Regions from separate parts of the Mesorhizobium sp. M0185 genome, predicted to be linked through region 2. Evidence: predicted binding sites of a transcription regulator. Region 2 holds the regulator's gene; the other holds the start of a gene.
What was found. Region 2 encodes LexA, which represses DNA repair genes until DNA is damaged. Its sites were predicted from a motif close to TGTTCNNNNTGTGTTCNG; they were not measured.

Region 1 (8,336 bases), on a different contig from region 2:
AGGGCCGCGGATAGACGCCGCGGTTGTGGATCGGCGCGCGCAGACTGCCCGACCAGGTCACCTTGACATGATCGCGGATGGCGAGCAGCAGGTCGACCTTCTCGGCGAAGAGCTCGTCATAATCTTCGAGATTGTAGCCGAACAGCGGAAAGGACTCGATGAACGAGCCGCGCCCGGCCATGATCTCGGCACGGCCGCCGGACAGAAGATCGAGGGTGGCAAACTGCTGGAAGACGCGCACCGGATCGTCGGAGGACAGCACGGTGACAGCGCTGGTCAGCCTTATGCGCTTGGTCCGTTCGGCCGCCGCCGCTAGCGCCACCACCGGAGCCGAGGCAGCATAGTCGGGACGGTGGTGCTCGCCGAGACCAAAGACGTCCAGCCCGACCTGGTCGGCGAGCTCGATCTCCTCGATCAGGTTGCGCAACCGCTCATGCGCACCGATCGCACCGGGACCTGGTTCCGGGCTGACGTCGGCGAAGGTGTAGAGACCGAGTTCCATAGTGTGTCATCTCAGCGTTTTGTCTTGGCGCTACACGTAGCGATCAGTCCGCCGCCCCGCCAGATGCCTGGATGGTGAACAGTGCGGGTGCCTTTCAGCCGAATTCAATCGAAATGGCGTCTCCCGGCTGCAACAGATCAGAATTTCATGGCTGGCATACCGTTTTGGCGCTTGAACTCTCGGTTTTCGCGCGTATGTAAGCCTCGCAAATTGACTTCAGGGAAGTGGACTTGGCTATCTATAGGGAAAAAGACGTTTTCGAGCGGCGCAATGCCGCAAACGAGGCAAAGAAGGCGCTTCTGGAGCGCTTCAAGGCAAAGCCGGCGGCAGATGATCCAGCGGTGCTGGCACGACAGGCCGAGCGCAAGGCGATCCTCGAGGCCCGCGCGATACGCGAGGCCGAAAAGGCCAGGCTGAAGCAGGAAAAGCTGGCGCGCGAAGCGGCCGAAAAGGCCGAGCGCGAGGCAGCTGCCGAAGCGGCACGCATTGCCGCGGAAGAAGCCGCACAGGCCGAAGCGAAGATCCGGGAAGCTGAAGAGAACGAGCGCATCGCCCGTTTTCTTGCCGACGAGGCCGAACGCAAGGCCAAGCGTGATGCGCGCTATGCGGCGCGCAAGCAGCGCACCGGCAGGACGCCGCCCGGCTTCTCCGCGCGATAGCGGCTTCCGGCACTGATCAGCCGAATTCAAGAATCAGGGCCGCCTTGCAGCGGCCCCGAACGCGTTCGTCTGTCAGAATCGGCTAAGCCGCGAGCTTCAGTCCCATGATGCCGCAGACGATGAGCGCGATGCAGGCCAGCCTGATCGCCGGCGCTGGCTCGCCGAGCAGCCATATCCCCAACAGCGCCGTGCCGACGGTGCCGATGCCGGTCCACACCGCATAGGCGGTGCCGACCGGCAATGCCTTCAGCGCCAGGCCGGGCAAGATCAGGCTGACGATCATCGAGGCTACCGTCAGGACGGTCGGCAGCGGCTTCGAGAATCCGTCGGTGTATTTAAGGCCGATCGCCCAGCCGATCTCGAACAGTCCGGCGAACAACAGGAAAATCCACGACATCGGAACGCTCCGTTTCGATGGCATCCGGCCGATTTCTTGAAAAGCGCAAAAATTGCCTTCGGCGCATCCATAGGGGATGCGCGTGAGCTTAATGAACAATCATACCGGCCGCGTTTGCGGCCGGTCGAAATAAGCCGAAACGGTAGCTGCGGCCCTACTTGTCCTTCAGCTTCATCGCCTTCACCGGCGGTGCCTTCAGGGCCGGCGCCGGAGCGGGTTTCTTCGCGTCCTTCTTCGGCTTGCGGGCTTCCTTGCCTGCCTTCATCGCACCCTTAGCCATGATTCGTTCCTCCAGTTGATGTCTGGCGAAGTGAAACAAGAGAAAACGCTCGACTGCAAGAGGCCGCTGCCGTGCAGTCGCCTTGGCCGATGGCTGTCAACCGGTTTCTAATTCCCTCGTAAACCGCAGCGGTCCGTGCCATGGTCTTCTTCGCACTGCAGCATCAGCCCTTGCGTTTCGCCGGCTGATGATCGGGCAGGCCGGTCAGGACGACAATGCGGATCCACATCGGTTGCCAGATGAGCTTCGACTTCCCGCAGGAAACACCGCTGATCGCGATGCTAAACGTCCATTATTCGCGCGCATCCGATCTTGAGCGGCCGGACTTCCTGACGTCGAACCCGCCGGTGCCGATCGAAAGCTACCGCGACAGTTTCGGCAATTGGTGCAGCCGTTTCGTTGCGCCGGCCGGGCGCTTTGCGTTCGGCACGGACGCGGTGATCCGCGACCCCGGCTCCTTCGAGACGCGCGAGCTGACGGCGTGGCAGCACGAGGTGCGCGATCTGCCGTCGGAGACGCTGCTGTTCCTGCTGCCCAGCCGTTATTGCGAGAGCGACGTGCTGTCGAACGAAGCGTGGCGGCTGTTCGGCAGCACCCCGCTCGGCATTCCGCGCGTCCAGGCGGTCTGCGACTTCGTCCATAACCACATCGTCTTCAACTATTTCAATGCACGGCCGACGCGCACCGCCGCCGAGGCCTATCGCGAGCAGAGTGGTGTATGCCGCGACTTTGCTCACCTCGCTGTTGCCTTCTGCCGCGCCCTGAACATTCCAACCCGCTACTGCACCGGCTATATCAGTGATATCGGCCTGCCAAAGCCGTGGTCGGACATGGATTTCGCCGCTTGGATGGAGGTCTATCTCGGCGGCCGCTGGCACGCGTTCGACCCGCGCAACAACGCGCCGCGCATCGGCCGCATCCTGATTGCCTCCGGACGCGATGCCGCCGATGTGCCGCTGACCCACATTTTTGGGCCGGGCGCGCTGGCTGGCTTCAAGGTCTGGACGGACGAGGTCGTCGAATAGCCCCGCGCCGCCCTTTTGAACAACTGACCTTGTGAACAACTGGGCACTTCGGGCGTTGTGAGAGCTGTGGAGCGTGGGCGGGCGCTCCGCCAATCTCGGTGCATCAACCAAGGCAGCACACCATGGCGGCGCATGGCGGGTCGAAAAAAGTGATCTATGCGGCGCTCGCCGGAAATCTTGCGATCGCACTGACCAAATTTGCCGCTGCCTTGTTCACGGGCAGCTCGGCAATGCTCTCGGAAGGCGTCCACTCGCTCGTCGATACCGGCAATGGCAGCCTGCTGCTTTACGGCATGCACCGTGCCGCCCGGCCGGCCGACCGCACGCATCCGCTCGGCCATGGCCGCGAGCTGTACTTCTGGAGCTTCATCGTTGCGCTCCTCGTCTTTGCACTGGGCGCCGGCATATCGTTCTACGAAGGCGTGATGCACATCATGGCGCCGGAGCCGATCGCCAACGCCAAGGTGAACTACGCTGTCCTTGGCCTTTCCTTCCTCTTCGAAGGCACCTCTTGGCTGGTGGCGCTGAAGGAATTCCGCCACCAAAAAGGCAGCCACGGCTGGCTTGAGGCGGTGCAGCTCAGCAAGGATCCGAGTGTCTACACCGTACTCTTCGAGGACAGCGCGGCACTTCTCGGCCTCGTTGTCGCCTTCGCCGGGATATCGGCGGCGGAACTGCTGGACATGCCGAAGCTCGACGGCGCCGCGTCGATTGGCATCGCGCTGATCCTGGGCGGGACCGCGATCTTCCTGGCGCGCGAAAGCAAAAGCCTGCTGCTCGGCGAGCCGGCTTCGCCCGAGGTGCAAATGAAAGTATTGGACATCGTCCAGCAGGACCCGGCGGTGCAGCGGGCGAATGGCGCGCTGACGCTGCATATGGGTCCGCAGGAGATCGTCGCCGCTCTGAGCATCGAGTTCGAGGACCACTTGTCGGCGCCCGAGATAGAGACCTGCGTCGAACGCCTCGAGACGCGGCTGAAAGCGGAGATGCCGGAGGTGACGCGGCTGTTCGTCAAGCCTCAGACCACCGGTACCTGGGAACGCCGGAGCAAGGCCTTGGCGGCGTCCGGAGGGGAACCGGCCTAAGGAAAATGGCTTGAGGAAATCGATGCGCCATCGGGCAGTCCCGGCTATGATCGCAGGCAAAAGCTCCAGGAGGAACGAAGATGAAAATCGACGGCGCGTGTCATTGTGGCACTATCACTTACGAGGCCGAAGTCGATCCGGAAAAGACCACCATTTGTCACTGCATCGATTGTCAGAAGCTAACCGGAACGGCCTTTCGCGTCACCGTGCCGGCGTCCGAGGACAATTACAGGATCACCAAGGGCACGCCGAAGATCTATATCAAGACCGGTTCGAGCGGCGCCAAGCGCGCCCAGGCATTTTGCGGTGAGTGCGGCTCGCATCTCTACGCCACGTCGGCGGGCGAGGGACCGAAGGTTTACGGTATCAGGGTCGGCACGGCACGGCAGCGCGAGCAACTGGTGCCGAGAAAGCAGATCTGGCACCGCTCGGCGCTGCATTGGCTGCCGGAATTCGAAGGCACAACCATCATCGAGGAGCAGTAGCGCCAGACCCGGACGAAGCCTCCGGTTCCGGCGCAGCTCTCAATCGTCGCCTTCGACGACCCTTAGCCTCAACTGCCCGGTTTTCGAATCGGCGACGCGCGGGCTGCTTTCCGCTTTTGCTCCGCTGCCATTCGAACCAGCGGTGTCCTCCGCCGGCTGCACGCCAAACTCCAGCGCCTCGATCTTTTGTCCGCGCCTGGTCACCTTCGATGTCGAGACCAGAATGTCGTCGATATCCTTGGCCGATTGGCCAAAATGCGTCTGCAATTTGCGCACCCGCTCGTCTAGCCGGGAGACGTCTTCCATCAGCCGGATAACCTCGCCCTGAATCAGGTGTGCCTGCTCGCGCATGCGGGCATCCTTGAGGATCGCCTGGATGACCTGGATCGACAACATCAAAAGCGATGGCGAGACGATGACGATCCGCGAGCGATGCGCCTTCTGGACAACGGCCTCGAAATTCTCGTGGATTTCGGCGAACACCGATTCCGAAGGCACGAACATGAAGGCGGTGTCCTGCGTCTCGCCCTGGATCAGGTATTTTTCGGAAATATCGCGGACATGCACCTCGATGTCGCGGCGGAAAGCCTGTGCGGCGGACTTCTGCAGTTCGGCGCCTTCGGCGGCCCGGATGGCATTCCAGGCCTCGAGCGGAAACTTTGCATCGACGGCAAGCGACGGTGCGCCGTTCGGCATCTTCACCAGGCAGTCGGGCCGGCTGCCATTCGACAAGGTCGCCTGGAATTCATAGGCGCCGTGCGGCAATCCGTCGGCGACGATGGCTTCCATACGCGACTGGCCGAAGGCGCCGCGCGTCTGCTTGTTGGAAAGGATCGCCTGCAATTGCACGACCTGGCCGGCCAGCGACTGGATGTTGCCTTGCGCGATATCGATGACCGCCAGCCGTTCCTGCAGCTTGGCGAGGCTCTCATGCGTCGATCTCGTCTGCTCGGTCATGGTCTGGCCCAGGCGGCCTGTCATGGCATCGAGACGCTGGCCGATCGACTGTGTCAGTTCGGCCTGGCGCGCCCCGAACACTTCGGCGATGGCGCCCATGCGGCCCTGCATTTCCGCCTGGCTTGCCAAGATACCAGCCATCCGCACCTCGGCGTCGCGGGCGTGGTCGGCGGCTTCGGCGGCCGCCACTGCACGCGCCTTGGCCGATCGCCAGAGCGCAACGACGAGCGCCACGAACAGGCCGAGGAACAGCATTGCGCCGAAACCCAGGGCTTGGCCGAGCGTGATCGTGGTGGCGCCGAGGCGGGCGACAGGTTCGGACAGGATGGTGGCCAGATCGTTCATGTCGACAGCATAGATGATTCGGTCTGCCGGCACAGATCAAAACGTGAACGACCCGAAGGCGCCCCGGTTGACGCTTTTCCTGCGAGGTCTTAGGTGAGACGCCATGTCGATCAAGCCGCTTATCATCCTTCCCGATCCCGTCCTGCGCCAGGTTTCAAAACCGATCGAGCGTGTCGACGGGGATTTGCGCAAACTGGCCGGCGACATGCTGGACACCATGTATGACGCGCCCGGTATCGGCCTCGCGGCGATCCAGGTTGGCGAACCCTTGCGCATGCTGGTGATCGACCTCGCCAAGGAGGACGAGACGCCGGCGCCGCACGTCTTCATCAATCCCGAAATCCTTGAAAGCTCCGACCAGCGTTCGGTCTATGAGGAAGGCTGCCTGTCGATCCCCGATTACTATGCCGAAGTCGAGCGCCCCGCCGCGGTGCGGGTGAAATATCTCGATCGCGACGGCAAGCTGCAGGAGATCGAGGCCGAGGGGCTGATGGCGACCTGCCTGCAGCATGAAATCGACCACCTCAACGGCGTGCTGTTCATCGATTACATCTCCAAGCTGAAGCGCGACATGGTGGTCAAGAAATTCAAGAAGCTCGCCAGGGACAAGGCGCCGGGCAAGATGGTGGGGTAGGCGTCGACGAATGCCCCTGCGTGTCATCTTCATGGGTACGCCCGAATTCTCCGTGCCGACGCTGCGGGCGATTGCCGGGGCCGGGCACGAGTTGGCAGCCGTCTACACGCAGCCGCCGCGCGCCGGCGGCCGGCGCGGGCTCGAACTGACGCCGTCGCCGGTGCAGCGCGAGGCGGAGCGGCTTGGCATCGAGGTGCGGTCGCCGGTGTCGCTGAAGGGCGAGGCGGAGCAGGAGGCGTTCCGCGCCTTGGGTGCCGACGTCGCCGTGGTCGTCGCCTACGGGCTGCTTCTGCCTAAACCCATTCTCGAGGCGCCGCGGCTCGGTTGCCTCAACGGTCACGCATCGCTATTGCCGCGCTGGCGCGGCGCTGCCCCTGTCCAGCGCGCCATCATGGCCGGTGATACCGAAACGGGCATTATGGTGATGCGGATGGAGGAAGGCCTCGACACCGGGCCGGTGGCAATGGTTGAAAAATGTCCCATTGGACCCGACATGACGGCCGGCGATCTGCACGATCGGCTGATGGTCTTGGGTGCTGCGCTGATCGTGCAAGCGCTCGAACGGCTGGAGCGGAATACGCTGACATTTACCACACAGGCGGAGGTGGGGGTGACCTACGCCAAGAAAATCGATAAATCGGAGACTCGCATAGACTGGCTGCGACCTGCCGGCGACGTGCACAACCAGATTCGCGGCCTGTCGCCCTTTCCCGGTGCATGGTGCGAGGCCGAAATCGGCGGCCGCGTGGAACGGCTGAAACTGCTTCGCTCGACGCTCTCGCAAGGCGCCGGCGAACCGGGAGGAATTCTCGATGACCGGCTGACGGTCGCCTGCGGGTCAGGCGCGATCAGGCTGGTCGAAGTTCAACGTGCGGGCGCAAGGCCCATTGCCGCGCAGGAGTTTCTGCGCGGGGCCAAGCTCGAAAAAGGAATGAAATTGTCATGAGCATGATGTCCATACGCGCGGCGACGCCGCGGGACCGCGAGGCGATCCGCCTTGTCGAAGAACACGCATTCGGCCAGCAGACGGAGGCCGGACTGGTCGACGCGCTGGTCACCGGCGGTGATGCCGTCGTCGAACTGGTGGCGGACGAAGACGGGCAAGTGGTCGGCCATATCCTGTTTTCACGGCTTTTCGTGCAGAATGGCGGCAAGAGCTTCCCGGCGGTGGCTTTGGCTCCTTTGGCGGTCGAGCCGTCGTTCCACGGCACCGGCATCGGCGGTGCGCTGGTCCGCGAGGCGCATATCCGCCTGAAGGCTGCTGGCGAGACGCTCGCCGTGGTGCTCGGCGATCCGGCTTACTATGGCCGTTTCGGCTACAGCCGCGCCCGTGCAGCAAAATTCGAGAGCGACTACCAAAGCGAAGCCCTGCAGGCGCTTGCCTGGGGCGAGGCGCCGGAGACCGGCAGGCTGGTCTACGCCTCGGCCTTCGGCTCAGCCCTCGCCGCCTGATTTCGCCTCGATCCGGGAATGCCGCGTTTTCGCCTCGACATCGAATATGACGGCAGTCTCTTCGCCGGCTGGCAGCGCCAGGCCAACCAGCCATCGGTGCAGCAGGCGATCGAGCAGGCGATCGAGAAGTTCTGTGGTGAGCAGGTTTCGCTGCGCGCCGCCGGCCGCACCGATGCCGGCGTCCATGCGACCGCTCAGGTGGCGCATGTCGATCTGATCAAGGCATGGCCCGGCGACAAGGTGCGCGACGCCGTCAACGCGCATCTGCAAGCGGCCAAGGTGCGCATCGCCATCCTGAAGGCCGCCGTTGTGCCGGATGGCTTCGATGCGCGTTTCTCGGCGATCGGCCGCCATTACCTCTACCGCATCGTTAATCGCCGCGCGCCGGCGGCGCTCGACAAGGGCAAGATCTGGTGGGTACCGAAGCAGCTCGATGCCGGTGCCATGCACGAGGCGGCAAAGGTGCTGCTTGGCCGGCATGATTTCACCACCTTCCGCTCGACCCAGTGCCAAGC
Region 2 (8,336 bases):
GCCGGGCGGCGCCTCCGACGGGTCGCGGTCGCGCCAGCGTCCATCATAGCGGGGAGGCAGCCCCTTGGCGCGTGCGCTCTCGCGCATTGCCTCTAGTTCGGCAGGCGTCGCATAACAATAATAGGCCTTGCCCATACGAACGAGCTCCTCGGCCACCTCGCGATGGCGCGGCGCACGCTCGAACTGCGAGACAGGCGCGCCGTCCCAGGTGAGTCCGAGCCAGGAAAGCCCGTCGAGAATGGCTGCCGTCGCCGCATCCGTCGACCGCTCACGGTCGGTATCCTCGATGCGCAGCAGCATCGTGCCGCCCGTGTGCTTGGCGTACAGCCAGTTGAACAGCGCCGTGCGCGCGCCGCCAATGTGCAGATAGCCGGTGGGCGAGGGGGCAAAACGGGTGACGACCTTATCGGGCATGGAACTCTCAGGCGGGCGAAGGAAGTGGGTTTGCGGACTTTCGCGCGTTGCGCGTTCATGTAGCATAGGAGGTCGAGGGCGCAAGGGGCAGACCCGATGGCTGTGCGAGGCCGTGGTGCGGGCAAGGGCGAGGACGTTGGCAGCGGCGTCAGCGAACGCTTGCTGTTTGCCGCTCCCCCGCCCGTCCTGCCGGCACCGGCATTGCTACCTGCTCCGCGCTTCGATGCTCCGTCGCTGCCGGCCAGCGACCCAGCAGCGGTTCTCGTGCCCGCGGGCGAGCCCATCGTACGCCTGCCCAGGCGTTTCCGCCTCCCGTCACCGTCCCGTATCCGCAACAGCGTAACCACGGCAGCCGGCCTGGAACTCGACCGCGGCATCGCCTTCCTGCTGGTGCCGGTGTTCCTCGCATGCGGGGTGGTCGTTTATTTCGGGCTGTCGGTGGAGCCGGCCTTTCCACAGCCGATCGCAATCGCGCTCCTCGCGACCCTTTGTGCCGTCGTCTCGCGGTCATGGCCCAGGACGCGCCTGTGCTTCATGGTGGCGCTGCTCTGCGCGCTTGGCGTACTTGCCGCCAAGTTCGAGACATGGCGTGTCGGAACGCATATGCTCGGCTCCGAAATCTCGACGCGGCTGACGGGTCGCGTCGTATCGTACGAGCCCATGGCGAGCGGCCGCATCAGGCTGACAATCGATGTGATCTCAACGGCCAGGCCGACACTGCGCTACATGCCGGAACGGGTCCGCGTTTCGGCGATGAAGATACCGGCTGAGCTGACCGCCGGTTCCGAGATCACGGGCTATGTGCGGCTGCTGCCGCCGACCGGCCCGGTGCGGCCCGACAGCTATGATTTCTCCTTCGACAGCTATTTCGCCGGTATCGGCGGCAGCGGCTTTTTTCTCGGCAATCCGAAAGTCGTGTCGTCGGGCAGCATGCCGCTTGCCGCGCAGCTTTCTTCCGCGATCGAAGACGCGCGCGAATCCATCGCCGACCATATCCGCAGCCGCATCGGCGGTGCCGAGGGCGAGATTGCTGCTGCGCTGATCGTCGGCGTGCGCGCCGGCATTCCCGAGGAGATCAACGAAGCGATGCGGCGCACCGGCATCTACCACATCATCTCCATCTCGGGGCTGCATATGGCGTTGGTCGCCGGCACCATCATGGCGCTGCTGCGGGGTGCCTTCGCGCTGTTTCCCGATTTCTCATCGCGACGGCCGGTCAAGAAATATGCCGCGGCCGCCGCGCTTTTTTCGATTGCGGCCTACCTCGTCTTTTCCGGCATTGTCGTGGCGGCCGAACGCAGCTTCATCATGCTGGCGGTGATGCTTATCGCCGTGCTGTTCGACCGGGCCGCGCTCACCATGCGCAACCTGGCGATCTCGGCCATCGCGGTCATCCTGGTGTCGCCGCACGAGGTGGTCGGTCCGAGTTTCCAGATGTCCTTCGCCGCGACGGCGGCCCTTGTCGGCGCCTATGCAGGCTGGTCCGATTACCGCGCCGGCAGGGCCACCATGCCGCCGCCGCGGCTGTCGCCGCTACGCTTTGCCACGCGAAAGGTCCTGCTGGGCATGTGCGGTCTGGCGATGACCTCGATCATTGCAGGGAGCGCCACGGCGCTTTTCGCCATATGGCATTTCCAGCGCGTGGCGCCGCTCAGCCTGTTCGCCAATCTGGCCATCATGCCCATCGTGTCACTGGTCGTCATGCCCTTCGCCGTTCTCAGCGCGCTGGCGATGCCGTTCGGTGCGGATGGCCCTTTCCTCTATGTCATGGGCAAGGGGCTGACGGCGATGATCGCCCTGTCCGGGTGGATCTCGGAGCGCTCGCCGATCGATGCGGTCGGGCTGATTTCGCTGAGATCCGTCCTTCTGGTGACGATCGCCCTCGTCATTGCCAGCATGGCGACGACCTGGTTGCGGCTGGCGGCACTTCCTTTTGCGCTCGCCGGCTTGCTGACGACAACGCAGACACGCATACCCGACGTATTGGTCTCGGAGGACGCACGGCTGGTCGCGCTGCCGATCGGCAGCGGTGAACTCGCGGTCAACCGGGCACGCCCGAATGAGTTCACCATCGACAACTGGAAACGCGCGCTCACATCAGAGGCTATCGTCGCGCCGGAAACACCTGGACAGAACGACCCGCAATTCGACATTGCCGATCCGGCCGACCTACCGCCGGGCATGCCGTTCATTTGCACGGACGGCCTCTGCCTTGCCAGGCATCCATCCGGCGCGATCATCGCGCAAGCCAAGGACCGCGATACTGCGCGGCCAGCCTGCGCCTTTGCCAGCTTGATCGTCATCGACGACGCCACCGCCCATAACCCCTGCTACTACGACCGGCTGGTCCTCGTCGTCACCAAACGGCAACTGGCGCGCGCGGGAAGTGCCGCCGTCTACTTCGATCCACAAGCGGCAACGCGCGCCGAAATCCGTTTCGCGGTCGAAAAATCATACCGGCCCTGGCACGTGCAGCGGAAATTTTCACGCGCGGCACGGGGCCTGCCGCCATACCGCAGGGCCGACAACCCCAAAGCCGGCGCCAAGGGCGGGGCTCAGTAGCGGCGGATCAGTCCGACGAGCTTGCCCTGCACCTTGACCCTGTCTGGTCCGAAGATGCGCGTCTCGTAGGCCGGATTGGCGGCTTCCAGGGCGATCGAGGCGCCCTTGCGGCGGAACCGCTTCAGCGTCGCTTCCTCCTCGTCGACCAGTGCCACCACGATCTCACCGGGGCTCGCCGTATCGGCATTGCGGATGATCACCGTGTCGCCGTCGAAAATGCCGGCCTCGATCATCGAATCGCCTTTGACCTCGAGCGCATAATGCTCGCCGCCCATGATCATATCCGGCGGCACCGAAATCGAATGCGTCTGGTGCTGGATGGCGTCGATCGGCACACCGGCGGCGATGCGGCCCATCACCGGGATCGAAACGGCGGCGACGACATCGTCGTCATTTCCGGCTGCGGGCACGCGCGACGATGTCGGCTTGCCTTGCCGAGGACCGCCTTGCCCAAGACTGCCCTGGATGACACTCGGCGAGAACTTGCGTGCCGCATTGAGGCCGGGGGCGATCGAGTCAGGCAGGCGCAGCACCTCCAGCGCACGGGCCCGGTTGGGCAAACGGCGAATGAAGCCGCGCTCCTCCAGCGCCGTAATCAGCCGGTGGATTCCGGATTTGGAAGCCAGGTCGAGCGCTTCCTTCATCTCGTCGAAGGAAGGCGGGATACCGCTTTCCTTCAACCTTTCGTGGATGAACATAAGCAGTTCGTGTTGTTTGCGTGTCAGCATAGCGACCCCCAACAGAATCAGAAAAACAAACCCAGAACAAACACTATCTGTTCCAGTTGTGTTCCGCAACTGTTTAAAGTTTAATGAATGCGTTAAGGCTCGGGAAACAAACGACGTCCCCTACCGGCGTATCGCATTTTCACCGCCGCGAGCCTCATCGCCTTGATTCTGCTTTCGTTTGCGCCCTTCTGGCATCCTAGAAGGCGGCACTGGCATCGGCCGTCGGTCGGCAAAAGGCACGGAATTGAACCCGTATCGACTGTACGGTTTGGTCAATGCACCGTGAACGAAACGAACTCAAAACGCCAACCTCGGGTTAAGTCCCGGTTTCCACCGCCTGGTCAGGCTGCTTCTCGCCGGTGGAGCCTTGCTGCGCGCAACCAGGTAATGGAAGAACAGTCGATGCGTGTCCGGCGTTGCGTTGGATCCTGGGGAGCAGACAAATCATGACAGGAATTCCCGATCTCGTGGCCATAAAGGCGATGGATGCCGCGGATCCGCTGCGCGCGATGCGCGACCGCTTTGTGTTGCCGCAAGGAGTGATCTATCTCGACGGCAATTCGCTAGGAGCTGCTTCACGTGCCGCTTTCGATGAACTGCACAAGGCCGCGACCGAAGAATGGTCACATGATCTCATCCGCGCATGGAACACGGCCGGCTGGTTCAACATGCCGCTTGAACTTGGCGACCAGCTCGGGCGCCTGATCGGTGCCGCGGCCGGCCAGACGGTGGTCTGCGACACGACATCGGCTAACATCTACAAGCTGCTGCACGCCGCCATGGCCATGCGACCGGAGCGGCAGGTCATCGTCGCCGAGGGCGATAGTTTTCCGACGGACCTCTACATGGCCGAGGGTGTGGTTTCGACGCGAAAAGATACGCTGCTGCGCCTCTCGGGGGTCGACGCGCCGACCATCGAAGAGCTGATCGACGAACGCACCGCCGTGGTGCTGGTCAACCACGTCAACTATAAGTCGGGCGAACTGCGCGACATGCCGGCGCTGACGCGCAGGGCTCAGGAAGCCGGGGCGATGATCGTCTGGGATCTCTGCCACACCCCCGGCGCGATGCCAGTCGAGCTCGACAAGGCAAACGCCGATTTTGCCGTTGGCTGCACCTACAAATATCTGAATGGCGGCCCGGGCGCGCCTGCCTTCATCTATGCGGCTGAGCGGCATCTTTCCTACATCCAGCAGCCGCTCACCGGCTGGTGGGGCCATGCACGGCCCTTCGCCTTCGAGCCAGGCTATGCGGCCGGCACCGGCATCCGCCGGTTTCTGTGCGGCACGCAGCCGGTCCTGTCGATGCGCACGCTGAAGGGCGCGCTCGACATCTGGAACGATGTCGACATGACGGCGGTGCGCAAGAAGAGCATCGCGCTGGCGGATCTGTTCATCGAGCTTGTCGAGGCAAAGTGCGGCACTTACGGGCTCACGCTCGAAAGCACGCGCGATGGGGAAAACGCGGCAGCCAGATTTCATTCATGCATGAGTATGGCTACCAGGTCATGCGCGCGCTGATCGAACGTGGCGTGATTGGCGATTTTCGCGCGCCATTGACCATGCGCTTCGGCTTCACCCCGCTCTATGTCGGCTATGCCGATGTCTGGCAGGCCGTCAAAGTGCTTGAGGACATCCTGCGCACCGGTGCGTGGAAGGATACGCGCTTCGCCATCAAAGCAGCTGTCACTTGAGATTGATGCGAGAGCTGGAATCGTGAGGCTGGCGACGACGCGCCGCGCGATGCTCACGGCTACGTTGCAAGGCCATATTGCCAGGGAGGCGCAGGGTGTTCGAACGTCACATTGCCGATTGGGACAACGCCTATGCCAACAGCGCCAACATAGCCGGCAGCGATCGGTGGCCGGCGGCCTGGATCGAGCCCGCGCGGGTTTTCCGCGACGTGCTTTCGACCGAGGGCAGGGCGCGGCTCGACATGGCCTATGGCGACAACCCACGCAACCGGCTCGATCTTTTCCTGCCGGCCATCAAGCCCAAGGGACTCGTGGTGTTCGTTCATGGCGGCTACTGGATGGAATTCAACAAGAATTTCTGGTCGCATCTTGCCACTGGCTCTGTTGATCGCGGCTATGCGGTGGCGATGCCGTCCTACACGCTCTGTCCGCAGATACGCATTGGCGGCATCGTCAAGGAAGTCGGCGCGGCGATCGGCAAGGCGGCGGCGATGGTCGCAGGGCCGCTAATGCTGACCGGGCACTCGGCCGGCGGCCATCTTGTTAGCCGGATGGTTACGGCGACGACGCCGCTGGCGCCCGAAGTGGTCCGGCGCGTTCGTCATGTGGTGTCGATCTCGGGGGTGCACGATTTGCGCCCGATCATGCGCACCGGCATGAACGAGACGCTGGCGATCGATGAGGCCGAGGCGCAGGCCGAAAGCCCAGTGCTGCTGCGCCCGATGGACAAGGCCCGCCTGACCTGCTGGGCCGGCGGCGGCGAGCGCGCCGAATTCCTGCGTCAGAGCGCGTTGCTGGCCAACATCTGGATCGGCCTGGGTACCGCGACCAGCTTGGTGGTCGAGCCTGACCGGCATCATTTCAACATCATCGACGGTTTGGCCGATCCAGATCACCCGCTGACCCGGACCTTGATTTCGGAGTGAGGCAGGGTTCAGCGTAGCATCAGTACGTCGCAGGGGGAGCCCGCCGCCGCGGCAGGAGCGAACGGCGCGCGAACGATCAGCCCGTCGGCATCGGCCAGCATTTTCAGCATCGAGGAGTCCTGGATGCCGAACGGCGTCGCCACGAGCGTACCGGCGTCATCTATGACAACAGCCCGCACATAATCTTGCCTGAGATCGTTGGCCGGCATGGCAGCACCGAGCCGTGCCCGACGTATATCCTGCTGAAAGGCGCGGCCGCCGAGCCGCGCCAGCAGCGGCTTCAGGAAGAGCTGAGTGCAGACCAGGCTTGCCACCGGATTGCCGGGCAGGCCGATGCAGCGAATGTCTCCCAGCCGCCCGAACATCAGCGGCTTGCCCGGCCGCATGGCGATCTTCCAGAAATCGAGCGTCATGCCTTGCCCGGTCAGCACGTCATGGACGAAGTCGTGGTCACCGACCGAGGCACCGCCCAGCGTGACGATGACGTTCGCGCCAGCCTTCACGGCCTTTTCAACCAGCGCAGCGATCGCCTCCCTGCGGTCCGGCGCGATGCCAAGGTCGAGCGCGCGCGCACCGACCGACTGTGCGGCAGCGGCGACACCATAGGCGTTGGAGGAGATGATCTGGTCGGGGCCAAGATCGCTGCCCGGCGGCAGCAATTCGTCGCCGGTGGCGATGATGGCGACCAGCGGCCGTTTGACCACGCGCACCTCGGGGTGATTGGCCGATGCCGCCAGCGACAAGGCCGCCGGGTCGAGCAGGCGGCCTTTGGGCAGCAGGACATCGCTCTTGGCGAAATCGAGCCCGAGGCGGCGGATGTTGCGCCCCTGCACCGTCGGTTCCGTCACTTCGACGCTGCCGCCGCCGAGATCGCGGACGTTCTCCTGGATGACGATGGTGTCGGCGCCTTCGGGAAGCGGCGCGCCGGTAAAGATGCGCACGGCCTGCCGCTGCTGCACCGTTCCGGCAAAGCCGCGTCCGGCCGGCGCCATGCCGACCACCGAAAGCCTTGCCGGTACGGACGCGATATCGGCCGCCCGCACGGCATAGCCGTCCATGGCGGAGGCATTGAACGGCGGCTGGGTTCGGAGCGCCACGACCGGCTCCGCCAACACGCGGTCTGCGGCATCCAGCAGTGCGACGCGTTCACCCGGTAGCGCTGCTGCGCCGTCCAGCAGGCGCTCGAGCGCCTCGGCAACTGGGACCAGCGCCATTATCCGCCTGCCTCGGTGGCCTCGTCTCCGGTGATCTTGTAGTCGCCGGATTTGCCGCCGGTCTTTTCAACCAGCCTGATGCCGGAGATGACCATGGCGCGGTCGACCGCCTTGGCCATGTCGTAGATGGTCAGGCAAGCGACCGAGACGGCACTCAGAGCCTCCATCTCAACGCCGGTCTTGCCGGTGACGCGGGTCAATGCTGTCACCTTCAGGCCGGGCAGCGCGGCGTCCGCCTCGATATCGACAGATATCCTGGTCAGCAGCAGCGGATGGCAAAGCGGGATCAGTTCATGCGTCTTCTTGGCCGCCATGATGCCGGCAATGCGCGCGGTGCCCAGCACGTCGCCCTTCTTGGCGTCGCCGGCGAGGATCATGTCCAGCGTCTCGGGCCGCATCGCGACAAAACCTTCTGCGACTGCCGTGCGCACCGTCTCAGCCTTGTCGCCGACATCGACCATGTTGGCTTCGCCCTGCGCGCCAAGATGGGTGAGGGCGGCCGCCATCCTCAAACGACCTCTGCCGGCGCCTTGCCCGTCAACAGCAGGCGCGTTGCCGCGGCCACGTCCTGCTGGCGCATCAGGCTCTCGCCGACCAGGAAAGTCGCAATGCCGCTCTGCTCCAGCCGGCGGCAATCGTCGTGCGAAAAGATACCGCTCTCGCTGACCAGATGGCGGTCGGCCGGCACCATCGCTACCAGCCGCTCCGAGGTCTGTAGGCTGGTTTCGAAGGTCCGGAGATTGCGGTTGTTGATTCCGATCAGCCGCGACGACAGCTGCAGCGCGCGTTCCATTTCAGC

Region 1: a site for LexA is predicted at 5,768-5,785, ahead of NKJ20_RS12160 (DNA recombination protein RmuC). Genes of this name have one in related genera too.

The regions. Positions count from the first base shown of each region.
Region 1 covers NZ_JAMYSY010000012.1:22,121-30,456, forward strand. The annotation lists gene NKJ20_RS12125 (LLM class flavin-dependent oxidoreductase) at 1-502, opposite strand, end outside; gene NKJ20_RS12130 (DUF6481 family protein) at 733-1,161, shown strand; gene sugE (quaternary ammonium compound efflux SMR transporter SugE) at 1,244-1,558, opposite strand; gene NKJ20_RS12140 (hypothetical protein) at 1,713-1,838, opposite strand; gene NKJ20_RS12145 (transglutaminase-like domain-containing protein) at 2,054-2,863, shown strand; gene NKJ20_RS12150 (cation diffusion facilitator family transporter) at 2,986-3,948, shown strand; gene NKJ20_RS12155 (GFA family protein) at 4,029-4,433, shown strand; gene NKJ20_RS12160 (DNA recombination protein RmuC) at 4,473-5,735, opposite strand; gene def (peptide deformylase) at 5,839-6,369, shown strand; gene fmt (methionyl-tRNA formyltransferase) at 6,386-7,315, shown strand; gene NKJ20_RS12175 (GNAT family N-acetyltransferase) at 7,312-7,821, shown strand; gene truA (tRNA pseudouridine(38-40) synthase TruA) at 7,840-8,336, shown strand, end outside.
Region 2 covers NZ_JAMYSY010000003.1:190,679-199,014, forward strand. The annotation lists gene gltX (glutamate--tRNA ligase) at 1-414, opposite strand, end outside; gene NKJ20_RS04090 (ComEC/Rec2 family competence protein) at 511-2,976, shown strand; gene lexA (transcriptional repressor LexA) at 2,970-3,704, opposite strand; partial or broken gene kynU (kynureninase) at 4,151-5,397, shown strand; gene NKJ20_RS04105 (hormone-sensitive lipase) at 5,493-6,323, shown strand; gene NKJ20_RS04110 (molybdopterin molybdotransferase MoeA) at 6,332-7,537, opposite strand; gene moaC (cyclic pyranopterin monophosphate synthase MoaC) at 7,537-8,043, opposite strand; gene trpC (indole-3-glycerol phosphate synthase TrpC) at 8,046-8,336, opposite strand, start outside.